Regions from separate parts of the Bordetella sp. FB-8 genome, predicted to be linked through region 2. Evidence: predicted binding sites of a transcription regulator. Region 2 holds the regulator's gene; the other holds the start of a gene.
What was found. Region 2 encodes LexA, which represses DNA repair genes until DNA is damaged. Its sites were predicted from a motif close to ACTGTATNNNNATACAGT; they were not measured.
Positions count from the first base shown of each region.

Region 1: the regulator LexA is predicted to act here: its motif matches at 7,593-7,610, upstream of recA (recombinase RecA).

Region 1 is NZ_KB907784.1:2,671,917-2,682,099, reverse strand. It holds gene H143_RS20640 (uroporphyrinogen-III C-methyltransferase) at 1-994, opposite strand, end outside; gene H143_RS0112850 (uroporphyrinogen-III synthase) at 1,043-1,825, opposite strand; gene H143_RS23135 (hypothetical protein) at 1,856-1,990, opposite strand; gene H143_RS0112840 (TerC family protein) at 1,987-2,697, opposite strand; gene sucD (succinate--CoA ligase subunit alpha) at 2,850-3,746, opposite strand; gene sucC (ADP-forming succinate--CoA ligase subunit beta) at 3,773-4,933, opposite strand; gene H143_RS0112825 (DUF2889 domain-containing protein) at 4,987-5,592, opposite strand; gene recX (recombination regulator RecX) at 5,869-6,447, opposite strand; gene recA (recombinase RecA) at 6,431-7,519, opposite strand; gene H143_RS0112810 (response regulator transcription factor) at 7,673-8,350, shown strand; gene H143_RS0112805 (sensor histidine kinase) at 8,486-9,841, shown strand; gene H143_RS0112800 (TRAP transporter large permease subunit) at 9,838-10,183, opposite strand, start outside.
Region 2 is NZ_KB907784.1:3,366,812-3,376,994, forward strand. It holds gene hscA (Fe-S protein assembly chaperone HscA) at 1-23, opposite strand, end outside; gene hscB (Fe-S protein assembly co-chaperone HscB) at 67-576, opposite strand; gene iscA (iron-sulfur cluster assembly protein IscA) at 584-907, opposite strand; gene iscU (Fe-S cluster assembly scaffold IscU) at 909-1,322, opposite strand; gene H143_RS0116100 (IscS subfamily cysteine desulfurase) at 1,415-2,626, opposite strand; gene H143_RS0116105 (Fe-S cluster assembly transcription factor) at 2,648-3,196, opposite strand; gene H143_RS0116110 (low molecular weight protein-tyrosine-phosphatase) at 3,400-3,891, opposite strand; gene uvrB (excinuclease ABC subunit UvrB) at 4,112-6,187, opposite strand; gene H143_RS0116120 (amino acid aminotransferase) at 6,276-7,481, shown strand; gene lexA (transcriptional repressor LexA) at 7,773-8,462, shown strand; gene H143_RS23290 (hypothetical protein) at 8,558-8,764, shown strand; gene H143_RS0116130 (carboxymuconolactone decarboxylase family protein) at 8,759-9,322, opposite strand; gene lon (endopeptidase La) at 9,425-10,183, opposite strand, start outside.

The DNA.
Region 1 (10,183 bases), 690 kb from region 2:
GTTCGGCCTTCCAGACCGGCTGCTGGCGCATCATCAGCGCCAGTTGGGCCGTCATCAGGCGCTCGCGCAAGGTGGCCCGCACCATACCGGTCTGCTCGGACGACAGCAGGATGGCGTCCGGCCGCGCCACGCGCTGCACCCGGATGAGGTCGCCGAATTCACGCACTATGACCGCTGCGGCGCGAGCTGGCCAGGTCGCCATCTCGGCGCGCCAGCGCATCCACCAGGACGCGTCCGCCGGCAGGTTGGCGGCGGCTTGCTCTGCCGGCCACACGGATGCAGCCACCTCGGGCGCAGCCTGCGCCGACGCGGCATCGGGCACCAGCATGGGGGCGCGACCGACCAGGTCCATCAGGCGCTCGATGTGCGCGGTCTGGGTGGGCACATCGACCGTGCTGACGGAGCGCAGGCGATCCAGGTCGCCGTTGATGCTCTGCTGCAGGCCGGCCAGGCTGGGCCGGTTGACCTGCGCCAGGCGCGACTGGGCCGTCTCCAGGGCCACGATGGCGTTGCTCACACTGCCGGCCAGGCGCAGCTGCTGATTGGCCAAGTCGACGCTGCGTTCGACATCGTTGAGCAGCATTTCATCGCTTCCGCCGCTCGAAAAATTCTGCCAGGCCTGCTGCAGCGCACTGTTCTGTGTCTGCACTTCACGTATGCGGTTTTCCAGATCGGCCACCTGGCCGGTCTGCGACCGGGCCAGCGCCAAGGCTTGCGCGCCAGTCTGGCGCGCCTGCGCCAGATCGCGGCCGAGCTGGCCTATTTGGCTGGCAAATGCCTGGTCGGATGCCAGGGATACGCGATATTGCATCCAAAGGGCCGCTGCCAGCGCGGCTGCCACGACCAGCAGCAGGAGAAAGGCCTTGAACAGGCCAGAACTCTTACGCGGCTTGCGTTCGGCCGGCTTGGCGCCGCCCGTCGCGGAAGGCGCCGGCTGCGTGTTCTGGTCGTTGTTCGACGCCTGCCGGGAAAGATCGGAAGATGTTTCTGTCATAGGACGCGATTGTACGTGGCGATTGTCATATTGCAGGCAACGGCGGTTTCAGTCAGCGGTAATCGCCTGAAAAATCGACTCGTCGGCAGGCATGCAGGTTTTTACCATTGGAGTCTGCCCCGCTCCCTGCGCGATCGCAAGCAGATGTTCGCCCTGCCGCGGATGCGTGACGACGAAGCTGCCGCCCGCCCACCATTCGAACAGGTCCGCCCCCCGAACCGACTGCGCCACCGCGTCGATGCTGGCAATGCTTGTCAGCAACCAGACGGGACGCCGCGCATGGGGATCGGCGGCCAAGCGGCGCAGTTGCTCCGCCGACTCGTATGGCCAGACGGCAGGCCTGCGCCGGTACAGGGCATGAATGTGCACGTCCACTCCCGCCTCGGCCAGACGCTCGGCCAGCCAGTCGCGCCCCGTCTCGCCGCGCACCAGCAGTGCCCGTCGCGGCAAGGCCCGGTCCGACAGCAGTTGCCATAGCGCTTCGGAATCATGCGTGGGCGCCTCGACAGGCGGATGAACGATGCACCCCTGCGTGCCGAACTGCGCGGCTTCGCGCAGCGCTCGGGCACTGGATGGCCCCACCGTGGCGGCCAACGTTCCAACCGGCCAGCCGTCGGCCAGGCCCACTTGGGCAAGATAGAGCCGCACGGCATTGCCACTGACGAAAACGACCAGATCGAAGTCGCCCGGCGCGGGAACCGGGCCGGCGTGATGCAGGGGTTCGATGACCAGCGCCGGCAGCGTCAAGGCTTGCCAGCCGGCTGCGGACAGCCGGCTGGCAAGCTCCTCGTTGCGGCCTACCGGCCTGGTGAGGACGACTGTCGGCCGCATGCCCGCGCCCTATGGAAGCAAAAACGCCGCTCAGGCGAAGTGCATGACGGCCAGGACGATCACGATACCCAGCGCGGCCAGCAGGCCCAGGCCTTGCAGCAGGCTCAGGCCCGAGTTGAACGATTCAGGCGTGGCGGTCGGCTGGGCGGTTTTACGTAGACTCATGAGGTAGCATCCTTGGAAACGACGGCGCGGCAGCGGGCCAGCCAGCGCCCCAGCAGGACGACGAGCATGGCGCCGCAGATTTCGACTCCGATTTTAACCGCCTCCGGCGCCTCGCCAATGCGCGAGATCAAGAAAGCGTCATCCACCATCATTCCGCCTGCGATCCAGCCCAGCAACGCCGCCCCCAGCAGGATCACGACCGGGAGGCGGTCGATGAGCCGCAACACCAGGGTGCTGCCCCACACGATGATGGGAATGCTGATCAGCAGACCGAAGACCACCAGGCCCAATTGGTGGGCGGGATGCGCGCTTTCTGCAGCCCCGGAAATGGCGACGACATTATCCAGGCTCATGACGAAGTCGGCCACGATGATGGTCTTGACCGCCGAGACGACCGAGGCGCCGGAGCGCACCTCATGGGCGCCGTCTTCGGGCAGCATCAGCTTGACGCCGATCCACAGCAGCAGCAGGCCGCCGACGAGCTTGAGCAAGGGCAGGTCCAGGAGCGTGAGCGCGAAGGCCACCAGCACGACTCGCAGCACGATCGCGCCCGCCGTACCCCACAGTATCCCCTGTAAGCGCTTGGCCGGCTCCAGATGGCGACAGGCCAGCGCGATCACCACGGCATTGTCGCCTCCTAGCAGGAGGTCGATGGCGATGATCTGTAAAACCGCGGCCCAGCTCATCGTCTGGAAAAATTCGAGCACGTTCAGCTTCCTATATGTTCGTCATTCTTCTGAATTTTACTTTCAATATCCGATATTGACAGCTTTTTGTCAGGATTTATTGCCGGACGAAGAAAAACCCCGCCGGGTAGCGCCCGCGGCGGGGCTTTCCGGGCCGTACGGCCCAAAAGCGATTATTTAAGCAGCGCCTTGAGCAGCTTGCCCATTTCCGACGGGTTGCGGGTCACCTTGAAACCGCACTCTTCCATGACAGCCAGCTTGGCTTCGGCCGTGTCGGCTCCGCCCGAGATCAGCGCGCCAGCGTGGCCCATGCGCTTGCCGGCAGGCGCGGTGACGCCCGCGATGAAGCCGACGACGGGTTTCTTCATATTGGCTTTGCACCAACGGGCAGCATCGGCCTCGTCGGGGCCGCCGATTTCACCGATCATGATGACGGCGTCGGTATCGGGATCGTCGTTGAAAGCCTTCATCACGTCGATGTGCTTGAGGCCGTTGATCGGGTCGCCGCCGATGCCAACGGCCGAGGACTGGCCGATGCCCAGTTCGCTGAGCTGCGCCACCGCTTCATAGGTCAGCGTGCCGGAGCGCGAGACCACGCCGACGCGACCCTTTTTGTGGATGTGGCCGGGCATGATGCCGATCTTGATTTCGTCGGGGGTGATCAGACCCGGGCAGTTGGGACCCAGCAGCAGCGTCTTCTTGCCGCCGGCGGCTTCCTTGGCCTTCATCTTGTTGCGCACTTCGAGCATGTCGCGCACCGGGATGCCCTCGGTGATGCAGATCGCCAGGTCCAGGTCGGCCTCGACGGCTTCCCAGATGGCGGCGGCGGCGCCCGCGGGCGGCACGTAGATCACCGACACGCTGGCGCCGGTCTGCTGCGCGGCCTCCTTGACGGAGCCGTAGATGGGGATATTGAAAATCGACTCGCCGGCCTTCTTGGGGTTCACGCCCGCCACGAAGCAGTTCTTGCCGTTGGCGTATTCCTGACACTTCTCGGTGTGGAACTGGCCGGTCTTGCCCGTGATGCCCTGGGTGATGACCTTGGTGTCTTTATTGATGTAAATCGACATGTTGGATTCCTTCTCGGCAGTGTGGCTTACTTGACGGCGGCGACGATCTTGGTCGCGGCTTCGGCCATGGTGTCGGCGCTGATGATCGGCAGGCCGGACTCGGCGAGCATCTTCTTGCCCAGTTCTTCGTTGGTGCCCTTCATGCGCACGACCAGCGGCACGCTCAGGTTCACAGCCTTGCAGGCGGTGATCACGCCGGTGGCAATGGTGTCGCACTTCATGATGCCGCCGAAGATGTTGACCAGGATGCCTTCGACCTTGGGGTTCTTGAGCATGATCTTGAAGGCCTCGGTCACTTTCTCGGGGGTGGCGCCGCCGCCCACGTCAAGGAAGTTGGCCGGTTCGCCGCCGAACAGCTTGATGGTGTCCATGGTGGCCATGGCCAGTCCGGCGCCGTTCACCAAGCAGCCGATATTGCCGTCCAGGCTGATGTAGGCGAGGTCGAACTTGGAGGCTTCGATTTCGGCGGGATCCTCTTCGTCCAGGTCGCGGTAAGCCACGATTTCGGGGTGACGGAACAGCGCATTGGGGTCGAAGTTGAACTTGGCGTCCAGAGCGATAATGTTGCCCTTGCTGTCGCAGTTCAGCGGGTTGATCTCGACCAGCGAGGCATCGGTTTCCATATAGCACTGGTACAGCTTCTGGAACACATCCACGGCCTGGTCGACCGAATGGCCGGTCAGGCCGATGGCCTTGGCGATCTTCTCGCCCTGGGCGCGGGTCAGGCCTGCCAGCGGATCGACGTATTCGGTGATGATCTTCTCGGGCGTGGAGTGAGCCACTTCCTCGATGTCCATGCCGCCTTCGCTCGAAGCGATGATGGCGATTTTCTGCGTGGCACGGTCTGTCACGACGGAAACGTACAGTTCTTTCTTTATGTCCGCGCCTTCTTCGATGTAGAGGCGGCGGACCTTCTGGCCTTCGGGACCGGTCTGGTGCGTCTTGAGCTGCATGCCCAGGATCTGACTGGCCAGCGTCTTGACATCATCGAGCGACTTGCCCAGCTTCACGCCGCCGCCCTTGCCGCGGCCACCCGCGTGGATCTGCGCCTTGACCACCCAGACCGGCCCGCCCAGCTTCTCGGCGGCAGCCACGGCCTCTTCAACGGAAAACGCGGGAATGCCGCGGGGCACGGGCACGCCAAATTTCTTCAGCAATTCCTTGCCTTGATATTCGTGGATTTTCATGTGTTACCTGTCGGAACGTGTGTGTAATGAGGGAAAGGCGCCAGGCCGCGGGATCAGGGCGAAGGGTCGGGCGATACGGCCGCGACGGATTCGTTCTGTTCACCGTCATGGCGCCCGGTGTACCACCGGGGGTAATACTTAAGAGCAATGGACCCGTCGGTGCTCAGCGCATGGCAGCCGTCAAGCTGAAAGGGGCGCTTGGGGACATCCTGCGCCGTCTGTTTGCGGCGCGCGCCGGCATTGGCCTGAACCGCCGCGGTGGGTAGCACCTGCGAAAGTTCGGTCATGTGGGTACAGCCCGCGGTGCGCGCAAAGCGCTCCTTGACCTGGCGCCGGAAATTCTTCAGCAGGTTCATGCCCACCAGATCGCGATAGGCTGGCGTGATGGCCATGCAGGAAGCCCCATAGGGCGCCGCGGCATAGCTGGCCTGGGCATCGACGATGGTGTAGTCCGCGTCGATGGTGACGCGCAGGGTCATGTCGTGGACGTGTTCACCGGCTTTGTTGATCATGCCATCAATGCGGTGAAAGTCGTAGCCCTTGAAATCGACGAGCTCGGCTTCCAGATCCATCAGCCCATCTTCTCGTTCATAGGCCTGCACGCGTATGGAACGCGTATGCAGGAGTTTGCGGGGGGTTTCCGGCTTGGACAGGGACATGGCGCGCGCTGTAATGACGCATAGCAGCAAAACCCTGGGAGTATAGCGCAGCGGTCGCTACTGGGTGTAACCGAAGGAGCCTACCTGGGATGACGGTGTTTGAACGCTCAAGCCTTGGCTGCCGTGTGCAATTCCGATGCGCTCCGCCGGGGGGCTGTGGTCGCAGGTCCCGTGGCTCGGATTGCTCCGGAACCCTCGATTTGGGCTGCCTCGGGCCTGCCGCCTCAGCTTGCGCTGCCAATGCACGGGAATTTTCTTACCGCGGGGCACAGCGGCTCACGCGTCCTCGCAGCCCCTCCCCAGGACACGGTGTATGGCTTCCTGGGAGAAGCCTCGACTGGCCAGGAACCGGGCCTGGCGGGCGTAGTCGATGCGGTCTATGGGTTTGGCGGTGTAGCGCTTGGCCCAGACGGCCTGGGCCCGTTCGTGCTCGGTGGCCTTGAGCTGGACGCTGGCTTGGGCAAGCACGGCATCGTCCAAGCCGTGCTGCCGCAGTTCCTGGACGATGCGGGCCGTACCGCGCAGCGGCGCGCGGCGATGCACCAGGCTTCGCGCGAAACGTTCGTTGCTTTGCCAGCCTTCGCGTTGGAGCGCGTCGAGGACGGACTCGATTTCGGCCGGGTCTTCGGCGTAGGGACGCAGTTTGCGGGCCAGCTCTTGCCGGGCGTATTCGCGCCGTGAGAGATAGCCGACGGCGCGCGCCTTCAAAGATAGGCCTCGCCGAGGGGCAGCCTGGGTAGGCTGATCGGCTGGCGCCTGCGCGGGAGAAGCCAGTGTTTCAAAGCCGCCGTCGTCGCAAGCCGTGTCCCCAGCGACGGTGCGGGCCGTGGGATTGGGTTTATTCCTCGGCGGCATCGGCATCGGCGACTTCCTCGGCCGAGGCCGTGAAGGCGGCCGCACGGCCTACCACGCCCTGGTTCTCGCGAACTTTGTTCTCAATCTCGATGGCGATGGCGGGGTTTTCCTTCAGGTATTCGCGGACATTGTCCTTGCCCTGGCCAATGCGGTTGCCGTTGTAGCTGTACCAGGAACCGGATTTCTCGACGATATTGGCCTGCACGCCCAGGTCGATGATTTCGCCTTCGCGCGAGATGCCCGCACCGTACATGATGTCGAACTCGACCTGCTTGAAGGGCGGCGAGACTTTGTTCTTGACGACCTTGACGCGGGTTTCGTTGCCGACGACTTCCTCGCCCTTCTTGATCGAGCCGATGCGGCGGATGTCCAGGCGCACCGAAGAATAAAACTTGAGCGCATTGCCGCCCGTGGTGGTTTCGGGGTTGCCGAACATCACGCCGATCTTCATGCGGATCTGGTTGATGAAGATGACCATGCAGTTGGTCTTCTTGATGGTGGCCGTAAGCTTGCGCAAGGCCTGGCTCATAAGGCGGGCCTGCAGACCCGGCAGGGAATCGCCCATTTCGCCTTCGATTTCGGCCTTGGGCACCAGGGCGGCCACTGAGTCGATCACGATGAGGTCGACCGAGCCGGAACGCACTAGCGCATCGGTGATTTCCAGGGCCTGTTCGCCGGTATCGGGCTGGGAAATGAGCAGATCGGCGAGATTGACGCCCAGCTTGGAGGCGTACTGCACATCCAGTGCGTGCTCGGCGTCGATGAAGGCGCAGGTACCGCCGATCTTCTGCATTTCGGCAATGACCTGCAGGGTGAGCGTCGTCTTGCCTGAAGACTCGGGACCGTAGACTTCGACGACGCGGCCGCGCGGCAGGCCGCCCACGCCCAGGGCGATGTCCAGGCCCAGGGATCCGGTGGACACCACCTGGATGTCATGCTCGACCTCGTTGTCGCCGTAGCGCATGATCGACCCCTTGCCGAATTGCTTTTCGATTTGGGAGATGGCCGCGGCCAGCGCCTTGGCCTTATCCGAGTTGGCCGAGGCGGCCGATTTTGCGGTCTTGTCGTTCATGGGATGTCCTGGAGTTCCGTCTGGGAGGGATCGATTGCGGGTGGATCGGGCGGCCAATTATGCACCGAATAATACTGTATATAAAAACAGTGTGCCAGTTTTTCGCCGCTCCGTGCAAGAATTCGAGTCAGGAAAACGTCAACCTTATTTCCCATGCGCATCCTGATCGCCGAAGACGACAGCATCCTGGCCGACGGGCTGTCTCGTTCCCTGCGGCGCAGCGGCTATGCGGTGGACGTGGTCGGCGACGGTTCGGCAGCCGATCTCGCACTGTCTTCCCAGACTTTCGATCTGCTGATTCTAGACCTGGGACTGCCCCGGCTCGCAGGCCTGGAAGTGCTGCGCCGGTTGCGGTCGCGCCGGTCGCTGCTGCCCGTGCTCATCCTGACCGCCGCCGACAGTATCGAGCGGCGCGTCCAGGGTCTGGACCTGGGTGCGGACGATTACATGGCCAAGCCCTTCGTCCTGACCGAACTGCAGGCGCGGGTACGCGCCCTGACGCGGCGCGGCGCGGGCGGCGGCAGCACGCTGGTGCGCCATGGCAAGCTGGTGTTCGACCAGACCGGGCGCGTGGCCAGCGTCGAAGGCCAGGCACTGGACCTTTCCGCCCGCGAGGTCAGCCTGCTGGAAATCCTGTTGGCACGCACGGGCCGCATGGTCAGCAAGACCCAGCTCGTCGACCATCTGTGCGAATGGGGCGAGGAAGTCACCCCCAACGCTATCGAGGTCTATGTGCATCGCCTGCGCAGGAAACTCGATCCCAGCGGCGTGAAGATCCTCACCGTGCGCGGCCTGGGCTATTGCATCGTGCGTGAACAAAGTGTTGCATAGGCCGCGCCCTGACGATGCGCGCGGGCCGGCCGCGCCCCCCCCAATCCGGAAGCCCTGGCTGCGCTGCACGCGGGTGCCAGGGGCCCCAGCCTGGCGCCGCCTCAACGCTCGCTGCTGGGCGAGATCCTGGACTGGATGCTGGCACCGCTGTTCCTGCTGTGGCCGATGAGCGTAGCCATCACCTACGTGGTCGCGCAGCATATCGCCAACGTGCCTTACGACCGAGGGCTGGTCCATGACCTGCGTCTACTGGCCGGCCAGGTGCGCCTGGAAGAGGGCCGCGCCACCCTGCACCTGAGCGATAGCGCACGCGGGGCGCTGCGCACCGACGAGACCGGCAACATTTCCTGGCTTGCGCTGGACGGAAACGGCCAATATTTGGGCGGCGACCGTTCTCTGCCCTTACCCGACGAACTGGGCGTCCCCCAGCCGGGCACGGTGCTCTATGCCGACGGCACCGTAGGCGGCTTCAGTCTGCGCCTGGCCTATACCTGGATGGAGCCAGGACCGGCCGGATCACCCCCCGTGCTGCTGGCCGTGGCCCAGACCATGGAAAAACGCACACAACTGGCCAACGACATCATCAAGGGCGTAATCATTCCGCAGTTCGCGGTGCTGCCTGTCGCGGTGCTGCTGGTGTGGTTCGGTCTGAGCCGAGGCGTGGCGCCGCTCAACGCCCTGCAGCAGCGCCTGCGGGCCCGCCGGCCCAGCGATCTCTCGCCCATCGATGCGCGCGCCGCCCCCACCGAGATCGCCCCCCTGGTGGGCGCCATGAACGAACTGCTCGACCGGCTCTCGGCCAACTCGGCGGCGCAGCGCCGCTTCGTGGCCGATGCGGCGCATCAACTCAAAACGCCGCTGGCTGGCCTGCGTACCCAGGCCGAACTGGCCCTGCTCGACGCCAGCCCCGACGAAATGCAGTCCAGCCTGCGCCAACTCCTGGCAGGGTCCGAGCGCGCCACCCGGCTGGTCAACCAGTTACTTCTGCTGGCCCGCGCCGAACACCAGGACCCGGACGGGCTGGTTGCCTGCGATCTGAACATGCTTGCCTCGCAGCAGACTGCGCTCTGGGTGACGCATGCCCTGTCCCGGCATATCGACCTGGGCTTCGAGCCAGCACCGCAGGCGGCGCCGATACACGGCAGCCCCCTACAGCTGGCAGAACTGCTCAACAACCTTATCGACAACGCCCTGCGCTACACCCCGAACGGTGGTCGCGTAACGGTACGCATCGCGTGCGACGGCTCGCAGGCTCGACTGGAGGTCGAAGATTCCGGCCCGGGCATCCCCGTTTGCGAACGCGAGCGTGTTTTCGACCGCTTTTACCGCGTGCTGGGCACCCGGACCGATGGCAGTGGCCTAGGCCTGGCGATCGTGCGCGAAATCGCGCAGAAGCACCACGCGGATGTCGACATCGCCGATCCTGCTGTCACCACCCCGGATCGCACCGGCACGCTGATCCGGGTGGTGTTTCCTGCCGCCCTCTCTTAAAGAAAGCCGGTCGAGAGCCAGGGTACGCTGGCGACGATAATCAGCGCCACGACCAGGACAGCCAGGTAGGGCCAGATGCGGCCCAGCGCCTCGTCACTCGATACCTTGCCGATCAGGCAGGTCTGGTAGAAGCCCACGCCGAAGGGCGGCGAGAACAAGCCGATGCCCATAGCCAAGATGGCGACGATGCCGTACTGCACCTGGTGAATGCCCATCTGCTGGGCCACCGGGAACAGGAGCGGCCCGAACAGCACCATTGCCGGCAGCCCTTCCAGCACGCTGCCTAGAACGAGGAACAACACCACCGAGACGGCCATGAAGCCGGCGCGCCCGCCCGGCAGA
Region 2 (10,183 bases):
TCGGATATCTGCAATAAAGCCATGTCTTTTCTATATTCCCGACACAAGCCGCCATTGGGGCTTGCGCTATACCGGCCGCAGCGCGGCCAGCTCCTGTTCGATCTTGTCAATGAACAGCCATTCGCGCACGCACGCGGCGGCGGCCACATAATCGCGCCTGCCGTCGAGCAACTCGCATACGTGCTTGCGCATGACGTCCTGCGCCGCATCGAGCTCGGTCCGCAGCAAAGCCGCTATCTGAGCATCGCGGCGCGCATCATCCAGCATCTCGCGCCATTGCATCTGCTGCATCAGAAAGGCTGGCGCCATGGCCGTATTGCTTTCAGTCTGCAGATCCACGCCGGCCTGCTCGCACAGGTAGCGCGCGCGCAAAAGCGGATCGCGCAACTGCCGGTAAGCCTCGTTGGCCCGCGCTGCCCATTGCATGGCCACACGGCGCTCGACCGCACTGGCCGTGGCGTAGCGGTCGGGATGGACCTGCGCTGCCACCTCGCGCCATGCGCGCTCCAGGGCCTCTTGGTCCAGCCCGAATCGCGCCGGCAGCCCGAACAGGCTGAAGTAATCGTCTACCGCCACAGCCGCCCTACACCGTGAACGACTCGCCGCAGCCGCAGGTCGCTTTCTCGTTGGGATTGCTGAACTTGAAGCCTTCGTTCAAGCCTTCGCGCGCGTAGTCCAGTTCGGTGCCATCGATATACGGCAGGCTTTTGGCGTCCACGAATACTTTGACGCCGAAGTTCTCGAACACCTGGTCGCCCGCAGCGGGTTCGTCGACGTACTCCAGCTTGTAGGCCATGCCGGAGCAGCCAGTGGTGCGCACACCCAGGCGCAGGCCCACGCCTTTGCCACGCTTGGTCAAATAGCGGCTCACGTGGTTGGCCGCCTGTTGAGTCAGGGTGATGGACATGTCATTGTGCCGCGACGGCGTCGACCTCGACGGCTTCGCCATGCTTGGCGCGATAGTCGTTGACGGCTGCCTTGATGGCATCCTCCGCCAAGATGGAACAGTGGATCTTCACCGGCGGCAGAGCCAGTTCCTGGGCGATCTGGGTATTGCGGATGGCCATGGCCTGATCCAGCGTCTTGCCCTTGACCCATTCGGTGACCAGCGAGCTGGACGCGATGGCCGAACCGCAGCCATAGGTCTTGAAACGCGCGTCTTCGATGAGGCCGTCGGCACCCACCTTGATCTGCAACTTCATGACGTCGCCGCAGGCCGGCGCACCGACCATGCCGGTACCGATCGATTCGTCACCCTTGTCGAAGGAACCCACATTGCGGGGATTTTCGTAGTGATCCAGAACTTTTTCGCTGTAAGCCATGATGACTCTCCTGCTGATTTTTTAGTCCCCCGCCCTCGAGACGGGGGTTGGGGGGGCCGTCCCCCCATAGGGCTGCGCGTTGACGCGCAGCGTCAATGTGCAGCCCATTGGACGCTGTTCAAATCTATACCGTCCTTGGCCATTTCCCAGAGCGGCGACATATCGCGCAGCTTGCCCACTCGGCTCTTGAGCAGATCGACGGCGAAGTCGATTTCCTGCTCGGTGGTGAAGCGGCCGATGGTGAAGCGGATGGAACTGTGCGCCAGCTCGTCGTTGCGGCCCAGGGCGCGCAGCACATAGGACGGCTCAAGGCTGGCCGAAGTACAGGCCGAACCGCTGGAAACGGCCAGTTCCTTGATCGCCATGATCAGGGACTCGCCTTCGACGTAGTTGAAACTGACGTTCAGATTGTGCGGCACGCGGTGTTCCATGCTGCCGTTGACATAGGTTTCGTCGATTTGCGTCAGGCCCTTGTGCAGACGGTCGCGCAGCATGCGCACGCGCTCGTTTTCGGTGCCCATTTCCTCGCGGGCCAGGCGGAAGGCCTCGCCCATGCCGACGATCTGGTGCGTGGCCAGCGTGCCCGAGCGAAAGCCCCGTTCGTGGCCGCCGCCATGCATCTGCGCCTCGATGCGTACGCGGGGCTTGCGGCGCACATACAGCGCGCCGATGCCTTTGGGACCGTAGGTCTTGTGGGCCGAGAATGCCATCAGATCAACCTTGAGCTTTTGCAGGTCGATCACGACCTTGCCGGTAGCCTGGGCCGCATCAACGTGGAAAATGATGCCCCTCTCGCGACAGATCTCGCCTAGGGTCTCGATGTCCTGCACCACGCCGATTTCATTGTTGACCATCATGACCGACACCAGAATGGTGTCCGGGCGCAACGCCGCCCTGAAAGCATCCAGGCTGATCAAGCCATCTTCCTGCACATCGAGGTAGGTGACTTCGAAGCCCTGACGCTCGAGCTCGCGGCAGGTATCGAGCACGGCCTTGTGCTCGGTCTTGAGCGTGATGATGTGCTTGCCGCGCTCGGCGTAGAAATTGGCGGCGCCCTTGATGGCCAGATTGTCGGACTCGGTGGCGCCGGAGGTCCAGACAATTTCGCGCGGATCGGCATTGACCAGCTTGGCGACTTCGGCGCGGGCGTTTTCCACGGCCTCTTCGGCCTCCCAGCCGAAGGCATGGCTGCGCGAAGCGGGGTTGCCGAAATGCTCGTACAGCCAGGGGACCATCTTGTCGACCACGCGGGGGTCGACCGGTGTGGTGGCCGAGTTGTCCAGATAGATCGGAAGATTGCTCATGATGCAAGTGACTCCTGTGGCTTATAGGGCAGCATTGGTCTCGAGTGCCGACGACTCGCTGCTTGCCGCGCTGGCGGGACGAAGCACGGGCATCGCCGCCCCCTGAGCCTGGGCCGCGCGCTGCAACTGGCGCACGCGCTGCTGATCGACCAGGTCCTGCAGGGAAACGGAGTCGAGGTAGTCCACCATCTTCTGGTTGAGCGTGGTCCACAGTTCGTGGGTCATGCACTTGCCGTTGAGACCATTCATGCCATTCATGCCATCCAGGCCGCTGCTGCAGTCGTGCTTGCCGCCACAACTGGTGGCGTCCAGCGGTTCGTCGACGGCGAAGATGATGTCGGCCACGGTGATGTTGCGCGCCAGCCGGGCAAGGGAATACCCGCCCCCGGGACCACGCACGCTGTCGACCAGTTCATGGCGGCGCAGCTTGCCAAAAAGCTGTTCGAGATAAGACAAGGAAATATTCTGGCGCTGACTGATCGCTGCCAGGGTGACCGGACCGCTATGTTGCCGCATCGCGAGATCGATCATGGCCGTCACGGCGAAACGCCCTTTGGTGGTAAGACGCATGATGGGTTTCCTCAATACCTGAGTAATTGCATCAAGTTTATCAAATTCCCGAGTAAATTACTAGACCAATCCCCACATGCCTTAGGGTTAAGCGATTTTGCCGTCTGAATCATAGAAATTGAGAACAATTCTCAATTTTAATCAGGACGTGCAGCCAACAAAAAACCGCGCCGAGGCGCGGTTTTGATGGGATGAATCCGCGCTCAGGCGGCCTGATATTGGGTCGCGCGCTTACGCACCAACTCGAGCACACCCTGGCAGGCGTCTTCGAGATAATCCAGAACCCTACCGAAGCCCTCAGGGCCGCCGTAGTATGGGTCGGGCACGGTAGCCTCCTCGAACTCGTTGGCAAACCGCATCAGCAGCATCAGCTTGTGCTGATAGGCCTTGGGGCACTGCTGCTGAAGGGCTGAGAGGTTGTCCCAATCCATTGCCAGGATGAGATCGAACGTACGAAAGTCGTCCGCCGTGACCTGACGGGCCTCGCAGTGCGTGATGTCGTAGCCGCGTTTACGGGCGGCGGCCAGAGCACGCGCGTCAGGCGCCTCACCGATGTGATACGAATGCGTGCCGGCCGAATCGATGTCCACGACATCGCTCAAACCGGCGTCATTCACCATATGACGGAACACACCCTCTGCGCTCGGAGAGCGGCAGATGTTGCCCATGCAGACGAAAAGAACTTTTGTCATGATAGGTAAAAGTGTGAGGGAAAACCCGAAATAAGGCAAGCTTTTTTTGCAGTAGCACAAGAAAGCGATGCTTCTTTTTCTGAAATATAAAATACCATTTATATCAACTCGCTATATTTGAATATTCATCTCAAATCTAGATTAATTTCCATCACGGTTGCAGGCCTTTTCCCAGACTTGATGCTTTGCGGAAACGGCGTCCGCTTTGCGTGAATGCGCTCTGCTATACCGCGCCGTCGAACAGCACGCGTTTTTTTAGCGCCGTCAGCGCATCCCGGGTGGCTGCCGCCTGTTCGAATTCCAGATTGCGCGCATGGTCCATCATCAGCTTTTCCAAACGGCGGATTTCGCGGGCCAGCGCCTTCTCATCCGACAGCAGTTCGGCAGGCACGGCCGCTTCCAGGGTGTCGTGCGAGGCCGGCGCCACCACGCCATCTATCAGTTCGCGCACCGCCTTGTTGACACCGCGCGCGATAATGCCGTGCTCCTGGTTGTGCAGGATCTGTTTAGCGCGACGCCTCTCGGTCTCCTGCATGGCGCGCCGCATCGAGTCGGTGATACGGTCAGCGTACAGAATGGCATGGCCGTTGAGATTGCGCGCCGCTCTGCCTATGGTCTGGATCAAGCTACGCTCGGAACGCAAAAAGCCTTCTTTGTCGGCATCCAGGATGGCGACCAGCGACACCTCGGGAATATCCAGGCCCTCGCGCAGCAGGTTGATACCCACCAGAACATCGAAGACGCCCAGGCGCAGGTCGCGGATGATCTCGACCCGTTCCACCGTGTCGATGTCCGAATGCAGATAGCGCACCTTGGCGCCGTGCTCGGAAAGAAAGTCGGTCAGGTCCTCGGCCATGCGCTTAGTCAGCGTGGTAACCAGTACGCGTTCGCCCCGCGCCGTGCGCACCTTGATCTGCCCCAGCAAGTCGTCGACCTGCGCGCGCGCCGGCAGCACTTCCACGATCGGATCGACCAGACCCGTGGGACGCACCACTTGCTCGACCACGTTGTCGGCGTGCTGCTGCTCATAGGCGGCGGGTGTGGCCGAGACAAACATGCACTGGCGCATGCGCGCCTCGAACTCTTCCAGCTTGAGCGGCCGGTTATCCATCGCCGAAGGCAGGCGAAAACCATACTGCACCAGGGTTTCCTTGCGCGAGCGGTCGCCGCGATACATGGCGCTTAATTGGCCGATGGTCACGTGGCTTTCGTCAATGAACATCAAGGCATCGGCAGGCAGATAATCGATGAGCGTGGGCGGCGGATCGCCAGGCGCGGCGCCGGACAGATGGCGCGAATAATTTTCGATGCCTTTGCAAAAACCCAGCTCCTGCAGCATCTCGATATCGAAACGGGTGCGCTGGTCCAGGCGCTGCGCCTCGACCAGCTTGCCGTCGCTGACCAATGCCGAGGAACGTTCGCGCAGTTCTTCCTTGATGGTCTCGATGGCGCGCATCACGGTCTCGCGCGGGGTCACGTAGTGCGAGCCCGGGTAGACGGTGTAGCGCGGCAGCTTCTGGCGCACGCGGCCGGTAAGCGGATCGAACAGCTCCAGCGCTTCCACTTCGTCGTCGAACAGCGTCAGGCGCAGGGCCAGTTCAGGGCTTTCCGCCGGGAAAATGTCGATGGTTTCGCCGCGCACGCGGAAAACGCCGCGCGAGAAATCGGCATCGTTGCGGGTGTATTGCATGGCCACCAGGCGCGCCAGAATTTCGCGGCGCGAAATGCGGTCGCCGGTGCGCAAGATGAGCACCATGGCATGATAGTCGCCAGGGTTGCCGATACCATAGATGCACGACACCGTGCCCACGATCACTGTATCGCGCCGCTCGAGCAGGCTCTTGGTGGCCGACAGGCGCATCTGCTCGATATGCTCGTTGATCGAGGAGTCCTTCTCGATGAACAGGTCGCGCGTGGGCACGTAGGCCTCGGGCTGGTAGTAGTCATAGTACGAAACGAAATACTCCACCGCGTTCCTGGGAAAGAACTCGCGCATCTCGGCGTAGAGCTGAGCGGCCAGCGTCTTATTGGGCGCCAGCACCAGGGCCGGACGGCCCAGACGGGCGATCACATTGGCCATGGTGTAGGTCTTGCCCGAGCCGGTCACGCCCAGGAGCGTCTGGAACATCAGGCCGTCATGCAGCCCCTGCACCAGGCCTTCGATGGCCGCGGGCTGATCGCCTGCCGGTGGATACGGCTGGTAGAGATGAAACGGACTGTCGGGATAATCGACATAGCGGCCCTCGGGAGAAGGCCCGCCGAAGGATTCGGATTCCGGGACGACAGAGTCGACGGGCATGCTAGACTTTAATTGAGGGAAACCCCTCATTATCCACAGGCCTTGGTGGCGAGTCCACCCGGCTCGACCACTGACGCTAAACACGCCCATGAGCACCCTCTTCGCATCCGTCGAACAAGCCCCCCGCGACCCCATCCTCGGCCTGAACGAGCAATTCAACGCTGACACCCGTACCGATAAGGTGAATCTGGGCGTGGGCGTGTACTACGACGATGAGGGCCGCATTCCCCTGCTGGCCGCGGTACGCAAGGCCGAAGTGGCCCGCATCGAGGCCGCCGCCGCTCGCGGCTACCTGCCCATCGAAGGCATTGCCGGCTACAACAAGGGGGCGCAGACCCTATTGTTGGGCGCCGACTCGCCGCTGATCGCTGCCGGCCGGGTGCTCACCGCCCAGGCCCTGGGTGGCACCGGCGCACTCAAGATTGGCGCCGATTTCCTCAAGCAGATCCTGCCCGGCTCCAAGGTACTGATTAGCGATCCTAGTTGGGAAAACCACCGCGCCCTGTTCGAGCGCGCCGGCTTTCCCGTCGAAACCTATGCCTACTACGATGCCGCCACCCGGGGCCTGAACTTCGCCGGCATGCTGGCCGCGCTGCAGGCTGCCCCGGCCAAGACCGTTGTCGTGCTGCACGCCTGTTGTCACAACCCCACCGGCGTGGACCTGGACACCGCCCAATGGAAGCAGGTGGCCGAGGTGGTCAAGGCGCGCGACCTGGTACCTTTCCTGGACATTGCCTACCAGGGTTTCGGCGCCGGCCTGTACGAAGATGCCGAAGCCGTGCGCATCTTCGCCGCGCAAGACATCACCATGCTGATTAGTTCCTCGTTCTCCAAGTCGTTCTCGCTGTACGGTGAACGCGTGGGTGCGCTGACTCTGGTGGCTGGCGACAAGGACGAGGCCGGCCGCGTGCTGAGCCAGCTCAAGCGCGTCATACGAACCAATTATTCCAATCCACCCACACACGGCGGCACCATCGTCTCCAGTGTGCTCAATACGCCCGAACTCTTTGCCATGTGGGAAGAGGAACTGGCCGGCATGCGCAGCCGCATCCGCCTGATGCGCCAGCAATTGGCCGAGAAGGTCCAGGCTGCGGGCGCCTCGCAGGATTTTGGCTTCATCGTCAAGCAGCGCGGCATGTTCTCGTACACGGGCTTGACCGCAGCACAGGTCGACACCCTGCGCGAACAGCACGGCATCTATGCCGTGTCCAGCGGCCGAATCTGCGTAGCCGCGCTCAACAGCGGCAACATCGGCACGGTGGCCAAGGCCATCGCGGCCGTCCTCAGAAGCTGAACGCAACTTTCCGGCCTTGAAAGCCGGCGCGGATCGATCCGCGCCGGCTTTTTTCATTCGAGCGCCTTCAAGAGCCCCTTGCGCGCCGCCCGATTCAGCCCAGGCTGCGATAAAGCGCCATGGCGCCATGACTCGACTTCCAGCACGTATAGGAATGGCGTCTCACCGTTCGCGCTTATGGAGCCGAGCAGCAGCGCTTCATCATGCCGCCCGCATAGCCGCGGCATCACACTTGATTTTTGGCGCGGCGCCCATCAAAATAGCTGTATATCCATACAGTCAGGATGCTTCATGGCTACCAAGCTCACCGCGCGCCAGCAGGAAATCCTCGATCTGATCCGAGCCGCCGTCGCGCGCACCGGGTTTCCGCCTACCCGCGCCGAAATTGCCCAGGCATTGGGATTCCGATCCCCCAATGCGGCCGAGGATCATCTCAAGGCGCTGGCGCGCAAGGGCGCCATCGAACTCACCGCCGGCGCTTCGCGTGGCATACGTCTGCTTGCCGGCGAAACCCATGACGCCCAGGCTCGCCAGGGCGCGATGCCCGGCCCTATTGGCACGCTGCTCGCCGAGTCGGCCGACGCACTCTCTCGCCTGCTGCTGCCTCTGGTCGGGCGTGTGGCTGCGGGTAGCCCCATCCTCGCTGCAGAACATGTCGAACGCGAAATCGGCGTCGATTCCGCCCTGTTCGCGCAAACACCCGACTACTTGCTCAAGGTAAAAGGCATGAGCATGCGCGATGCCGGCATCTTGGAAGGCGACCTGCTGGCCGTCAAGCGCGCCTCCGATGCGCGCAACGGCCAGATCGTCATCGCCCGCATCGACGACGACGTGACGGTCAAGCGACTGCAGCGCAAGAGCGGGCGCATCGAACTGCTCCCCGAAAATCCCGATTTCGAACCCATCGTGGTCGAGCCTTGGCAAGACTTCGCGCTGGAAGGTATCGCCGTGGGACTGATCCGCACCCAGCCACTGCACTAGGGGGGCTGTCAACACTAAAAAGAGCACGGCTATGCAGAGTGAACTGATGTTCTATATCAATCCTCAGTCGCGCGGCAATATCGTGAGCAGGATACTTGAAGTGGCGGTGCGCCCTAAGCCCCCGTCGTACTGACCTAAAGCGGCACCATGAGCCCCCGGAATATCTCGCCGTCAATCCGATGGGTAAGATGCCTGCCATGTGGTGTGCAGACAAGGGCGTCACCGAAGGTGTGGCCAACTGCACCTATCTTGCAGATGCCTTGCCTCATGCGCGTTGGCACCTTTGGTGCGGCCCGCTATAGCGACGGCAGTACGGCCTGGTCCAAAGCGGCCGGTGTGGGCGTGCGCGCGGCGTTCATCAGCATGGCCAGGTTGGCGTAATAGCCGTTGACACCCACCAAGTCCACTACACCCGGTTCACCCAGCGTGTCGATGGCAGCCTGCCATAACGCATCGTCGATATCCTGGCGGTTCAGTAGCGTTTTGCTAAACATATAGACCAACTGCTCATCCGACTTCAGATCGGCCGGATCTCTGCCATGTCCGATATCGTCGATGGCCTGCTGGGCAATGCCTTCGCGAGCTGCAATCGGCGCATGAATGGCCCACTCCACCGGCTGGTTCCAGTGCCTGGCCACCACCAGAATGGCCAGTTCCGACAAGCGCAATCCGATGGCGCTGCGATAGCGCAGGTACTCCCCCAGCCGCTGCATGTGCGCGGTAAGCTCCGGGCTGCGCAGCATGGGTAAGAAAGGCGATATCAAGGCCCCGCGTGGTCCATCGATGATTTCCTGGGCGCAGGCGCGCTGCGCATCCGTCCATTGCGCGGGTGGAATCGGTGCAAGTCTGTCCTGATTCATATCGACACAGTCATGAAAAACACCCCAAGCGCTGGAGTCATGTCCAACACTTGGGGCGCGGCTCGCGGGAGACAGGTCCGGGTTTTGGCCCGGCATGCCTGCTTAGTGCTTGACTACCGGATCGGTGGCCGCCCCTGCGGTCGAGGCGGCAACGACGGCCTCTTCCTTGGGCGCTTCTTCCTCGCCCAAGGGCTCGGGCAGGCGCTCCAGAGCCAGTTCCAGAACCCTGTCGATCCAGCGCACCGGCACGATCTCCAGCGAATTCTTGACGTTGTCGGGAATGTCGGTCAGGTCCTTGACGTTCTCCTCCGGGATGAGCACGGTTTTGATGCCGCCGCGGTGAGCCGCCAGAAGTTTTTCCTTCAGGCCGCCGATGGGCAGCACTTCACCGCGAAGCGTAATCTCGCCCGTCATGGCGACATCGGCGCGCACTGGGATGTGCGACAAGGCCGAAACCATGGCGGTCGTGATCGCGATACCCGCCGAAGGACCGTCCTTGGGCGTTGCGCCCTCCGGGAAGTGGATGTGCATGTCGCGCTTCTCGAACACGCTGTCGGCAAAACCCAGCCGGCGCGCGCGCGAGCGCACCACCGTACGGGCGGCCTCCACCGACTCCTTCATGACGTCGCCCAGCGAACCGGTGCGCTGGATTGCGCCCTTGCCGGGCATGTCCACCACTTCGATGGTGAGCAGATCGCCACCGACTTCCGTCCAGGCCAGACCGGTAACCTGGCCGACCTGATTTTCCTTCTCGGCCATGCCGAAGGTATAGCGGCGCACGCCCAGATAGTCGTTCAGGTTCTCACCATTGACCTTGACAGGTAGCAACAGCGACTCGGTCCCGGCCTCGCCCCGCTTGTC